Regions from separate parts of the Bacillus atrophaeus genome, predicted to be linked through region 1. Evidence: a T-box and tRNA genes for the amino acid it is inferred to sense, from the RefSeq annotation. Region 1 holds a T-box; the other regions hold tRNA genes.
The links. The T-box of region 1 lies ahead of ileS (isoleucine--tRNA ligase). A T-box ahead of a tRNA ligase gene usually reads a tRNA of that ligase, here a tRNA-Ile.
Positions count from the first base shown of each region.

Region 2: it has a tRNA-Ile gene. The T-box ahead of ileS (isoleucine--tRNA ligase) is inferred to sense a tRNA for this amino acid. The anticodon was not compared.
Region 3: it has a tRNA-Ile gene. The T-box ahead of ileS (isoleucine--tRNA ligase) is inferred to sense a tRNA for this amino acid. The anticodon was not compared.

Region 1 is NZ_CP154443.1:2,964,694-2,969,113, reverse strand. It holds gene ileS (isoleucine--tRNA ligase) at 1-1,750, opposite strand, end outside; T-box leader at 1,808-2,038, opposite strand; gene divIVA (septum site-determining protein DivIVA) at 2,100-2,594, opposite strand; gene AAHT65_RS15135 (RNA-binding protein) at 2,689-3,465, opposite strand; gene AAHT65_RS15130 (YggT family protein) at 3,525-3,803, opposite strand; gene sepF (cell division protein SepF) at 3,811-4,263, opposite strand; gene AAHT65_RS15120 (YggS family pyridoxal phosphate-dependent enzyme) at 4,260-4,420, opposite strand, start outside.
Region 2 is NZ_CP154443.1:1,266,966-1,271,385, forward strand. It holds gene gyrA (DNA topoisomerase (ATP-hydrolyzing) subunit A) at 1-500, shown strand, start outside; rRNA gene AAHT65_RS06505 (16S ribosomal RNA) at 817-2,366, shown strand; tRNA gene AAHT65_RS06510 (tRNA-Ile) at 2,468-2,544, shown strand; tRNA gene AAHT65_RS06515 (tRNA-Ala) at 2,557-2,632, shown strand; rRNA gene AAHT65_RS06520 (23S ribosomal RNA) at 2,720-4,420, shown strand, end outside.
Region 3 is NZ_CP154443.1:1,287,268-1,291,687, reverse strand. It holds rRNA gene AAHT65_RS06635 (23S ribosomal RNA) at 1-1,431, opposite strand, end outside; tRNA gene AAHT65_RS06630 (tRNA-Ala) at 1,519-1,594, opposite strand; tRNA gene AAHT65_RS06625 (tRNA-Ile) at 1,607-1,683, opposite strand; rRNA gene AAHT65_RS06620 (16S ribosomal RNA) at 1,785-3,334, opposite strand; gene AAHT65_RS06615 (pro-sigmaK processing inhibitor BofA family protein) at 3,586-3,849, opposite strand; gene AAHT65_RS06610 (YaaL family protein) at 3,916-4,140, opposite strand; gene recR (recombination protein RecR) at 4,159-4,420, opposite strand, start outside.

The DNA of each region.
Region 1 (4,420 bases):
GGCTTAAAACACCTTTGTAAGGCGCTTGGCCTGTTACGGCAACTGCGGTTGAAAGCGATGAGTTGAACCAGCCGCGATATTGGTCTGAGCCTTCAAGGTAAAGGTCAGCCGGACGGACAAGATCGTCGCGTTCTTCAAGCACCGCCTGATGGGAGGAACCTGAATCAAACCAAACATCCATAATATCCTGTTCTTTGGTAAACTTGCCGTTCGGGCTGCCAGCGTGTGTAAACCCTTCTGGAAGAAGATCTTTCGCTTCTTTTTCAAACCAAATGTTAGAACCGTGCTCTCTGAATAGTGCGGATACATGCTCGATTGTTTCATCTGTAATGATCGGCTCGCCATTTTCAGCATAGAATACCGGGATCGGAACGCCCCATGCGCGCTGTCTGGAAATACACCAGTCTCCGCGGTCACGCACCATATTGTGCAAGCGCTGTTCGCCCCATTCAGGAACCCATTTTGTTTCTTTAATCGCGTCAAGCAGGTCTGTTCTGAAATCTTTAATGGATGCAAACCATTGCGCGGTCGCTCTGAAGATTGTCGGCTTTTTCGTTCTCCAATCATGCGGATAAGAGTGCGTAATGAATTCAAGATTCATTAACGCGCCTTTTTCTTCAAGCTGCTGAGTGATTGCTTTGTTTGCATCATCATAGAACATACCTTCAAAACCAGGCGCTTCGCTTGTCATAACACCTTTTTCATCAACCGGGCAAAGCACGTCTAAGCCGTATTTTTGGCCAACGATAAAGTCATCTTCCCCGTGACCCGGCGCTGTATGAACACAGCCTGTTCCGGCATCTGTCGTCACGTGGTCGCCAAGCATAACGAGAGAATCTCTGCCATAAAGCGGGTGTTCCGCAACAATATTCTCGAGTTCTTTACCTTTCAACGTCTTTAAGACTTCATACTGTTCAAACCCGCAAGCTGAAGCTACATTTTCAACCAACGCACTTGCTGCGACAAAACGGTCGCCACCGACTGAAATCACGCTGTATTCAAGATCAGGATGCACCGAAATCCCAAGGTTTGCCGGGATCGTCCAAGGCGTTGTTGTCCAAATGATGATGCGTTCTCCGTTTTCAAGCACGCCTTTTCCGTCTTTTACAGCAAAAGCAACGTAAATGGATGCAGAGCGTTTATCTTGATATTCGATCTCCGCTTCAGCCAAAGCCGATTCACTTGAAGGTGACCAGTTAACCGGTTTCAGTCCTTTATAAATGTAGCCGCGTTTCGCCATCTCGCCAAAAACACGGATCTGCTGTGCTTCGTATTCCGGTTTTAACGTTACATATGGGTTTTCCCAGTCGCCGCGGACACCGAGACGTTTGAATTGCTCACGCTGGCCTTCAATTTGCTGCCAAGCATATTCTTCACACAGCTTTCGGAATTCAGCAACTGACATTTCCTTACGCTTTACTTTTTTGTTTTTCGTTAACGCCGTTTCGATCGGCAGACCGTGTGTATCCCACCCGGGTACGTAAGGCGCATTGTAGCCGCTCATTGATTTATAACGGACGATAAAATCTTTCAAGATTTTATTGAGGGCGTGGCCCATATGAATATCGCCGTTTGCGTACGGAGGTCCGTCATGCAGAACAAATTTCGGGCGATCCTTTGTCCGTTCTTGTACAAGACGGTAAATGTCCTGTTCTTCCCATTGTTTTTGCATCTCAGGTTCGCGGTTTGGCAAATTCCCTCTCATCGGGAAATCTGTCTTTGGCATCAAGAGCGTATCTTTGTAATCCATTTCCATTCCTCCATCAAACAAATTTTTTCAGAAAATAAAAAAAAGCCCTCTCATCCCATAAGGGACGAGAAAGCTTATCTCGCGGTACCACCCTTTTAGAAGAAACGGGAAACACACGCTTCTTCCTCTCGAGCATCGTAACGTGATGGAACGTCCTTTCTTACTGTCAGTTCAGAAAGGAAACTTAAGGGCTGATCTACATGTCTCCGGCTGTCTCAGGCTTACACCATCCCCGAGTCGCTTCAAAAGCCAAAGTGAAACATGACTGTCCCTTTCAATCGTCTTTTCATCTGAATTTATGAACGTATTATATTCGACAAGCTGAGAAAATGTCAAGAAAATCAGAGAATTATTCCTTTTCCTCAAACACCGCGTCCACTTCGTATTCAAGAAGATGATCCCAATCATCGTTCTTCAGAAGGTCAAGCTGGGCTTCGATCAGCATTTGGAAACGTGTTCTGAACACTTTAGACTGCTTTTTCAGCTCTTCGATTTCCATAGCGATTTTTCTTGATTTTGACAAAGATTCGTTGATAATGCGATCTGCGTTCTTTTCTGCTTCCCGAACGATCAGCTTTGCTTCTTTTTGTGAATTGCGCTTTACATCTTCCGCAGCTTCTTGAGCAACCAGGATTGATTTATTAAGCGTTTCTTCAATATTCGCAAAGTGCCCGATTCGTTCATCAAGCTCGTTTACTTTTGCTTCAAGTTCCGTTTTTTTACGGAGAACAATTTCATAATCTTTTCTGACTTGCATGAGGAATTCATTTACTTCATCTTCGTCATATCCGCGAAAGCTTTTTGTAAAAGTCTTGTTGTGGATATCATTTGGCGTTAATGGCATAATGCCACCTCCATTTTTACATTTCAGTACAGTTATCTAGTTCACATTATAAAGCAAATTTCGCACAGATGGAGAAAAAAACTGAAAAATCGACTCATTTTTGTTTTTCAAATGTGACTCTCCATTTGTCTTTTTTCGTTTTTCCTTCAATTTTGGTTAAACTGGATCGGCCGAATCCTCTGATGGAAAGCATATCTCCCTCCGCAAGCTGATAGGATGGGTCTTCTACTACCTTCCAATTCACCTTGACCAGGCCGTTTTTCACAAGTGCCAGCGCTTTTTGCCGTGACTGCCTGCTCATTGAAGCGCAAACGGCATCGAGCCTTAAAGAAGAAACTGTGTCATCCCTTATTTCGACATCACGAGCGGGGATTTGAAGGTCTGACAAACTAATTTTCTCAAGATTGACTTTGGCCTTGCCCGCCTGGGTGAGCTGACCTGCGACAAAATCCGCCGTTTCAGCCGTGACGATCAATTGCACAGCCGACTCTGCAAACACCAAATCCCCAAACTTTTGCCGCTTTAAGCCAATTCCCATTAAAGAGCCCAGCAAGGATCTATGATCAATGCTGACAAATTTCTCAGGATAGTGGACCTCAAACGCTTGCAGGCCAAAATCCGCTTCCTCCGGATTGGCATAATCAGGGTATAAAAGAGCCCTTTTCCGTTCAGCTCCGTCATAGCCGCCGAACAAGGCGAGCCCTACAGAATCTGCTTGTCCTATAACAGAGGCAGCGATTACCTGCTCACGCGGATCCAAAAAATCGGTCAGTTTCATCCTGTACTGCTCCTGGACGATTCTTTTCCATTCAAGCGCCTGATCAATAAAAGGCTGCTCCTCTTTTCTGAAATGCTGATAAATATCGCTCATCGTCTTTCCCTTCTATGTAAAGAGGCTTGGCTGCTGCCAAGCCTCTATCAAACTGTCGCTTACGTATACATTGCAATCATTCGGTAAAGACCCCATAAGCCGCCGGTCGCAAATCGCAGCACGATAATCGCCACGATCGGAGAGATATCCAGCATAGCAATCGGGGGAATGATTTTTCTGAATGGTTCAAGATACGGCTCGCAAATATTCGCTAAAAATCGTCCGATTGAAGATTCCCTCGCATTCGGAACCCAGGACATGAAAATATAAATGATCAGAGCCCATGAATAAACAGATATTAATAAGCTTAAAACTGAAAAAATTTGATAAAGGATCATCTGCGCTTTACCACCTCTGATGTTCGTCTTCAGACATAAGCTCAGAAATCGTCCCTGATACATCTACATTGTCAGGCGTGCAAAGGAAAATATCCGATCCGATTCTTTGAATATCGCCGCCGATGGCATAAACCGTCCCGCTTAAAAAATCAACAATCCTTTTCGCCTGGTCATGCTGAATTCGCTGCAGGTTGACGACAACTGCGCGTCTGTTTTTTAAATGATCAGCTATTTCCTGCGCCTCCGCGTAGACACGGGGCTCACTCAACACTACTTTAGAGGATTTCTGGACACTTTGCAAGCTTACCACATTTTGTTTGCCGGCAGTCTTATTAGGATAAGCCGGCTTTTCTTTTTGGTCTTGTTCTTCATGTGTATCATGCTCTGTATCAATATATTCATATTCGTATTCTTCATCATCCATTGAGAAAAAGCTTTTAAATTTATTTTTCATGCTCATTGCTGTACACCCCCTGTTTCATTTCCGACTAACGATGAGCCGATTCTAATATAAGTCGCGCCTTCTTCTATGGCAATTTCAAAATCATTTGACATGCCCATCGACAGTTCCGTACACGGAGCATTCGGCTGTTTAAGCTTTTGAACTTGGTCGCGGA
Region 2 (4,420 bases), 1.7 Mb from region 1:
ACGGCACAAAACAAATCATTATCGGTACGAAGAACGGCTTGCTTATTCGATTCCCGGAATCTGACGTAAGAGAAATGGGACGTACTGCGGCAGGCGTTAAAGGTATAAAACTGACTGATGATGATATAGTTGTCGGAATGGAAATATTAGAAGATGACTCCCACGTCCTCATCGTGACAGAAAACGGATACGGCAAACGTACTCCGGCTGAAGATTACAGAACCCAGAGCCGCGGAGGCAAGGGACTTAAAACATGTAAGATTACAGAAAACAATGGCCGATTGGTTACGGTGAAGGCGACTAAAGGGGAAGAAGACCTGATGATCATCACAGCAAGCGGTGTGCTGATCAGAATGGATATTGAAGATATCTCTATTACAGGCCGTGTAACTCAAGGAGTTCGTCTCATCCGTATGGGCGAACAAGAACATGTGGCCACAGTAGCATTAGTAGAAAAGAATGACGAGACTCAAGAAGAAGATGAGCCGGAAGAAGAATAAAAAAGAGGCAGCCGATCAAAGGCTGCCTCTTTTTTTATAAACAGATAAACAAGGTTCAATAAGAAATAAAAAAAGTCTTTGACAGTCTGAATAAGTATGATATAATTCATTCTGTTGTCTTTTAAGAAAGGCACAGGCGTCAAAAACTTTTTTTAAAAAAGTATTGACCCAGACAATTCGAAATGTTATGATTAAATGGTCGCTTCAAGAGCGGCACACAAAGTTCTTTGAAAACTAAACAAGACAAAACGTACCTGTTAATTCAAAGTTTTAACATAAAAATCGCACAGCGATGTGCGTAGTCAGTCAAACTACTTTATCGGAGAGTTTGATCCTGGCTCAGGACGAACGCTGGCGGCGTGCCTAATACATGCAAGTCGAGCGGACAGATGGGAGCTTGCTCCCTGATGTTAGCGGCGGACGGGTGAGTAACACGTGGGTAACCTGCCTGTAAGACTGGGATAACTCCGGGAAACCGGGGCTAATACCGGATGCTTGTTTGAACCGCATGGTTCAAACATAAAAGGTGGCTTCGGCTACCACTTACAGATGGACCCGCGGCGCATTAGCTAGTTGGTGAGGTAATGGCTCACCAAGGCAACGATGCGTAGCCGACCTGAGAGGGTGATCGGCCACACTGGGACTGAGACACGGCCCAGACTCCTACGGGAGGCAGCAGTAGGGAATCTTCCGCAATGGACGAAAGTCTGACGGAGCAACGCCGCGTGAGTGATGAAGGTTTTCGGATCGTAAAGCTCTGTTGTTAGGGAAGAACAAGTGCCGTTCAAATAGGGCGGCACCTTGACGGTACCTAACCAGAAAGCCACGGCTAACTACGTGCCAGCAGCCGCGGTAATACGTAGGTGGCAAGCGTTGTCCGGAATTATTGGGCGTAAAGGGCTCGCAGGCGGTTTCTTAAGTCTGATGTGAAAGCCCCCGGCTCAACCGGGGAGGGTCATTGGAAACTGGGGAACTTGAGTGCAGAAGAGGAGAGTGGAATTCCACGTGTAGCGGTGAAATGCGTAGAGATGTGGAGGAACACCAGTGGCGAAGGCGACTCTCTGGTCTGTAACTGACGCTGAGGAGCGAAAGCGTGGGGAGCGAACAGGATTAGATACCCTGGTAGTCCACGCCGTAAACGATGAGTGCTAAGTGTTAGGGGGTTTCCGCCCCTTAGTGCTGCAGCTAACGCATTAAGCACTCCGCCTGGGGAGTACGGTCGCAAGACTGAAACTCAAAGGAATTGACGGGGGCCCGCACAAGCGGTGGAGCATGTGGTTTAATTCGAAGCAACGCGAAGAACCTTACCAGGTCTTGACATCCTCTGACACCCCTAGAGATAGGGCTTCCCCTTCGGGGGCAGAGTGACAGGTGGTGCATGGTTGTCGTCAGCTCGTGTCGTGAGATGTTGGGTTAAGTCCCGCAACGAGCGCAACCCTTGATCTTAGTTGCCAGCATTCAGTTGGGCACTCTAAGGTGACTGCCGGTGACAAACCGGAGGAAGGTGGGGATGACGTCAAATCATCATGCCCCTTATGACCTGGGCTACACACGTGCTACAATGGACAGAACAAAGGGCAGCGAGACCGCGAGGTTAAGCCAATCCCACAAATCTGTTCTCAGTTCGGATCGCAGTCTGCAACTCGACTGCGTGAAGCTGGAATCGCTAGTAATCGCGGATCAGCATGCCGCGGTGAATACGTTCCCGGGCCTTGTACACACCGCCCGTCACACCACGAGAGTTTGTAACACCCGAAGTCGGTGAGGTAACCTTTATGGAGCCAGCCGCCGAAGGTGGGACAGATGATTGGGGTGAAGTCGTAACAAGGTAGCCGTATCGGAAGGTGCGGCTGGATCACCTCCTTTCTAAGGATATTTAACGGAATATAAGACCTTGGGTCTTATAAACAGTACGTTCCCTGTCTTGTTTAGTTTTGAAGGAACTTTGTTCCTTTTATATGGAAGATGGGCCTGTAGCTCAGCTGGTTAGAGCGCACGCCTGATAAGCGTGAGGTCGGTGGTTCGAGTCCACTCAGGCCCACCATCTTATCCGAATGGGGCCTTAGCTCAGCTGGGAGAGCGCCTGCCTTGCACGCAGGAGGTCAGCGGTTCGATCCCGCTAGGCTCCACCAACGTGTTCTTTGAAAACTAGATAACGATAAGTAAGACATCACATTCAAAAGTAAGACCAAGAATTACTGTAGTGATTCTTTTTTAACGGTTAAGTTAGAAAGGGCGCACGGTGGATGCCTTGGCACTAGGAGCCGATGAAGGACGGGACGAACACCGATATGCTTCGGGGAGCTGTAAGCAAGCTTTGATCCGGAGATTTCCGAATGGGGAAACCCACCACTCGTAATGGAGTGGTATCCATATCTGAATACATAGGATATGAGAAGGCAGACCCGGGGAACTGAAACATCTAAGTACCCGGAGGAAGAGAAAGCAAATGCGATTCCCTGAGTAGCGGCGAGCGAAACGGGATCAGCCCAAACCAAGAGGCTTGCCTCTTGGGGTTGTAGGACACTCTATACGGAGTTACAAAGGAACGAGGTAGATGAAGAGGTCTGGAAAGGCCCGCCATAGCAGGTAACAGCCCTGTAGTCAAAACTTCGTTCTCTCCAGAGTGGATCCTGAGTACGGCGGAACACGTGAAATTCCGTCGGAATCCGGGAGGACCATCTCCCAAGGCTAAATACTCCCTAGTGACCGATAGTGAACCAGTACCGTGAGGGAAAGGTGAAAAGCACCCCGGAAGGGGAGTGAAACAGATCCTGAAACCGTGTGCCTACAAGTAGTCAGAGCCCGTTAACGGGTGATGGCGTGCCTTTTGTAGAATGAACCGGCGAGTTACGATCCCGTGCAAGGTTAAGCAGAAGATGCGGAGCCGCAGCGAAAGCGAGTCTGAATAGGGCGCATGAGTACGTGGTCGTAGACCCGAAACCAGGTGATCTACCCATGTCCAGGGTGAAGTTCAGGTAACACTGAATGGAGGCCCGAACCCACGCACGTTGAAAAGTGCGGGGATGAGGTGTGGGTAGGGGTGAAATGCCAATCGAACCTGGAGATAGCTGGTTCTCTCCGAAATAGCTTTAGGGCTAGCCTTAAGGTAAGAGTCTTGGAGGTAGAGCACTGATTGGACTAGGGGCCCCTACCGGGTTACCGAATTCAGTCAAACTCCGAATGCCAATGACTTATCCTTAGGAGTCAGACTGCGAGTGATAAGATCCGTAGTCGAAAGGGAAACAGCCCAGACCGCCAGCTAAGGTCCCAAAGTATACGTTAAGTGGAAAAGGATGTGGAGTTGCTTAGACAACCAGGATGTTGGCTTAGAAGCAGCCACCATTTAAAGAGTGCGTAATAGCTCACTGGTCGAGTGACTCTGCGCCGAAAATGTACCGGGGCTAAACGTATCACCGAAGCTGCGGACTGTTCTTCGAACAGTGGTAGGAGAGCGTTCTAAGGGCTGTGAAGCCAGACCGGAAGGACTGGTGGAGCGCTTAGAAGTGAGAATGCCGGTATGAGTAGCGAAAGAGGGGTGAGAATCCCCTCCACCGAATGCCTAAGGTTTCCTGAGGAAGGCTCGTCCGCTCAGGGTAAGTCGGGACCTAAGCCGAGGCCGAAAGGCGTAGGCGATGGACAACAGGTTGATATTCCTGTACCACCTCCTCACCATTTGAGCAATGGGGGGACGCAGGAGGATAGGGTAAGCGCGGTATTGGATATCCGCGTCCAAGCAGTTAGGCTGGGAAATAGGCAAATCCGTTTCCCATAAGGCTGAGCTGTGATGGCGAGCGAATTATAGTAGCGAAGTTCCTGATTCCACACTGCCAAGAAAAGCCTCTAGCGAGGTGAGAGGTGCCCGTACCGCAAACCGACACAGGTAGGCGAGGAGAGAATCCTAAGGTGATCGAGAGAAC
Region 3 (4,420 bases), 1.7 Mb from region 1:
CAACCTGTTGTCCATCGCCTACGCCTTTCGGCCTCGGCTTAGGTCCCGACTTACCCTGAGCGGACGAGCCTTCCTCAGGAAACCTTAGGCATTCGGTGGAGGGGATTCTCACCCCTCTTTCGCTACTCATACCGGCATTCTCACTTCTAAGCGCTCCACCAGTCCTTCCGGTCTGGCTTCACAGCCCTTAGAACGCTCTCCTACCACTGTTCGAAGAACAGTCCGCAGCTTCGGTGATACGTTTAGCCCCGGTACATTTTCGGCGCAGAGTCACTCGACCAGTGAGCTATTACGCACTCTTTAAATGGTGGCTGCTTCTAAGCCAACATCCTGGTTGTCTAAGCAACTCCACATCCTTTTCCACTTAACGTATACTTTGGGACCTTAGCTGGCGGTCTGGGCTGTTTCCCTTTCGACTACGGATCTTATCACTCGCAGTCTGACTCCTAAGGATAAGTCATTGGCATTCGGAGTTTGACTGAATTCGGTAACCCGGTAGGGGCCCCTAGTCCAATCAGTGCTCTACCTCCAAGACTCTTACCTTAAGGCTAGCCCTAAAGCTATTTCGGAGAGAACCAGCTATCTCCAGGTTCGATTGGCATTTCACCCCTACCCACACCTCATCCCCGCACTTTTCAACGTGCGTGGGTTCGGGCCTCCATTCAGTGTTACCTGAACTTCACCCTGGACATGGGTAGATCACCTGGTTTCGGGTCTACGACCACGTACTCATGCGCCCTATTCAGACTCGCTTTCGCTGCGGCTCCGCATCTTCTGCTTAACCTTGCACGGGATCGTAACTCGCCGGTTCATTCTACAAAAGGCACGCCATCACCCGTTAACGGGCTCTGACTACTTGTAGGCACACGGTTTCAGGATCTGTTTCACTCCCCTTCCGGGGTGCTTTTCACCTTTCCCTCACGGTACTGGTTCACTATCGGTCACTAGGGAGTATTTAGCCTTGGGAGATGGTCCTCCCGGATTCCGACGGAATTTCACGTGTTCCGCCGTACTCAGGATCCACTCTGGAGAGAACGAAGTTTTGACTACAGGGCTGTTACCTGCTATGGCGGGCCTTTCCAGACCTCTTCATCTACCTCGTTCCTTTGTAACTCCGTATAGAGTGTCCTACAACCCCAAGAGGCAAGCCTCTTGGTTTGGGCTGATCCCGTTTCGCTCGCCGCTACTCAGGGAATCGCATTTGCTTTCTCTTCCTCCGGGTACTTAGATGTTTCAGTTCCCCGGGTCTGCCTTCTCATATCCTATGTATTCAGATATGGATACCACTCCATTACGAGTGGTGGGTTTCCCCATTCGGAAATCTCCGGATCAAAGCTTGCTTACAGCTCCCCGAAGCATATCGGTGTTCGTCCCGTCCTTCATCGGCTCCTAGTGCCAAGGCATCCACCGTGCGCCCTTTCTAACTTAACCGTTAAAAAAGAATCACTACAGTAATTCTTGGTCTTACTTTTGAATGTGATGTCTTACTTATCGTTATCTAGTTTTCAAAGAACACGTTGGTGGAGCCTAGCGGGATCGAACCGCTGACCTCCTGCGTGCAAGGCAGGCGCTCTCCCAGCTGAGCTAAGGCCCCATTCGGATAAGATGGTGGGCCTGAGTGGACTCGAACCACCGACCTCACGCTTATCAGGCGTGCGCTCTAACCAGCTGAGCTACAGGCCCATCTTCCATATAAAAGGAACAAAGTTCCTTCAAAACTAAACAAGACAGGGAACGTACTGTTTATAAGACCCAAGGTCTTATATTCCGTTAAATATCCTTAGAAAGGAGGTGATCCAGCCGCACCTTCCGATACGGCTACCTTGTTACGACTTCACCCCAATCATCTGTCCCACCTTCGGCGGCTGGCTCCATAAAGGTTACCTCACCGACTTCGGGTGTTACAAACTCTCGTGGTGTGACGGGCGGTGTGTACAAGGCCCGGGAACGTATTCACCGCGGCATGCTGATCCGCGATTACTAGCGATTCCAGCTTCACGCAGTCGAGTTGCAGACTGCGATCCGAACTGAGAACAGATTTGTGGGATTGGCTTAACCTCGCGGTCTCGCTGCCCTTTGTTCTGTCCATTGTAGCACGTGTGTAGCCCAGGTCATAAGGGGCATGATGATTTGACGTCATCCCCACCTTCCTCCGGTTTGTCACCGGCAGTCACCTTAGAGTGCCCAACTGAATGCTGGCAACTAAGATCAAGGGTTGCGCTCGTTGCGGGACTTAACCCAACATCTCACGACACGAGCTGACGACAACCATGCACCACCTGTCACTCTGCCCCCGAAGGGGAAGCCCTATCTCTAGGGGTGTCAGAGGATGTCAAGACCTGGTAAGGTTCTTCGCGTTGCTTCGAATTAAACCACATGCTCCACCGCTTGTGCGGGCCCCCGTCAATTCCTTTGAGTTTCAGTCTTGCGACCGTACTCCCCAGGCGGAGTGCTTAATGCGTTAGCTGCAGCACTAAGGGGCGGAAACCCCCTAACACTTAGCACTCATCGTTTACGGCGTGGACTACCAGGGTATCTAATCCTGTTCGCTCCCCACGCTTTCGCTCCTCAGCGTCAGTTACAGACCAGAGAGTCGCCTTCGCCACTGGTGTTCCTCCACATCTCTACGCATTTCACCGCTACACGTGGAATTCCACTCTCCTCTTCTGCACTCAAGTTCCCCAGTTTCCAATGACCCTCCCCGGTTGAGCCGGGGGCTTTCACATCAGACTTAAGAAACCGCCTGCGAGCCCTTTACGCCCAATAATTCCGGACAACGCTTGCCACCTACGTATTACCGCGGCTGCTGGCACGTAGTTAGCCGTGGCTTTCTGGTTAGGTACCGTCAAGGTGCCGCCCTATTTGAACGGCACTTGTTCTTCCCTAACAACAGAGCTTTACGATCCGAAAACCTTCATCACTCACGCGGCGTTGCTCCGTCAGACTTTCGTCCATTGCGGAAGATTCCCTACTGCTGCCTCCCGTAGGAGTCTGGGCCGTGTCTCAGTCCCAGTGTGGCCGATCACCCTCTCAGGTCGGCTACGCATCGTTGCCTTGGTGAGCCATTACCTCACCAACTAGCTAATGCGCCGCGGGTCCATCTGTAAGTGGTAGCCGAAGCCACCTTTTATGTTTGAACCATGCGGTTCAAACAAGCATCCGGTATTAGCCCCGGTTTCCCGGAGTTATCCCAGTCTTACAGGCAGGTTACCCACGTGTTACTCACCCGTCCGCCGCTAACATCAGGGAGCAAGCTCCCATCTGTCCGCTCGACTTGCATGTATTAGGCACGCCGCCAGCGTTCGTCCTGAGCCAGGATCAAACTCTCCGATAAAGTAGTTTGACTGACTACGCACATCGCTGTGCGATTTTTATGTTAAAACTTTGAATTAACAGGTACGTTTTGTCTTGTTTAGTTTTCAAAGAACTTTGTGTGCCGCTCTTGAAGCGACTTGATAATCATAACACGTTTTCTCGCTCGTCGTCAACAACTTTTTTCAACTTCTTTTTCAAAAGTTCGTTTCGTTATCAGCGACGTATATTAGAATAACATCTTGATATAATAAAGTCAACTTATATTTTGAATTAAATAATGAAGTGTTTAATCACTACTAATGCAGCCACTCCCGGTATACCAAGAATTCCGCTGACACCAGTGGTTACTATATTAATAGGTACATGAATACCGAGGCTGCCGCCAAACATATTCACACATACTAAAAGCAAAGCTCCCACCACAAACTTTACCGCAGTAATACCGATCCATCTTAATGGTTTAGCCGGCGCTCCCGATAAAAACAGCAGAACAATTAAACCTAAAATTATCCCTATAATGAAAATTGACTCCATGAATCTTCTCAGCTCCTTCGCTTGTTCTAGTACAAGCTTATGAGAAGATCCAGGAGAATAGACCACTTACTTCCACCCGCTGATTCTCAGGTTTCTTTGCTTAGCTTCTCTTAAATAAAAGAAATACTTTGCCTCCGCCATTTTCAACTCATTCAATACCTCAGCTGACGGTTCCACACTTTTTTCGACAAGCCTCTTTTGCCTGCCCCATTCTTCTTTTTGTTTGAAGAGCTGTTCGATTAATTTTTCATCAAACTCTTTTCTTAGCTTTTTCTTGCGAAGAAAACCCATGGATCGCTTTTTCCTCCCTTACATTTCACGTCTTCCTTCAAGCGCTTTAGAAAGCGTGACCTCATCAGCATATTCCAAATCACCGCCGACAGGCAGTCCGTGGGCAATACGGGAGAGCTTAATACCAGATGGCTTTAACAGCCTTGATATATACATCGCTGTTGCTTCCCCTTCTATATTAGGGTTTGTAGCAAGAATTACCTCTGTCACTTGATCATCCTGCAGCCGTTTTAGTAATTCTGGTATTTTAATATCCTCGGGTCCGATGCCGTCCATTGGA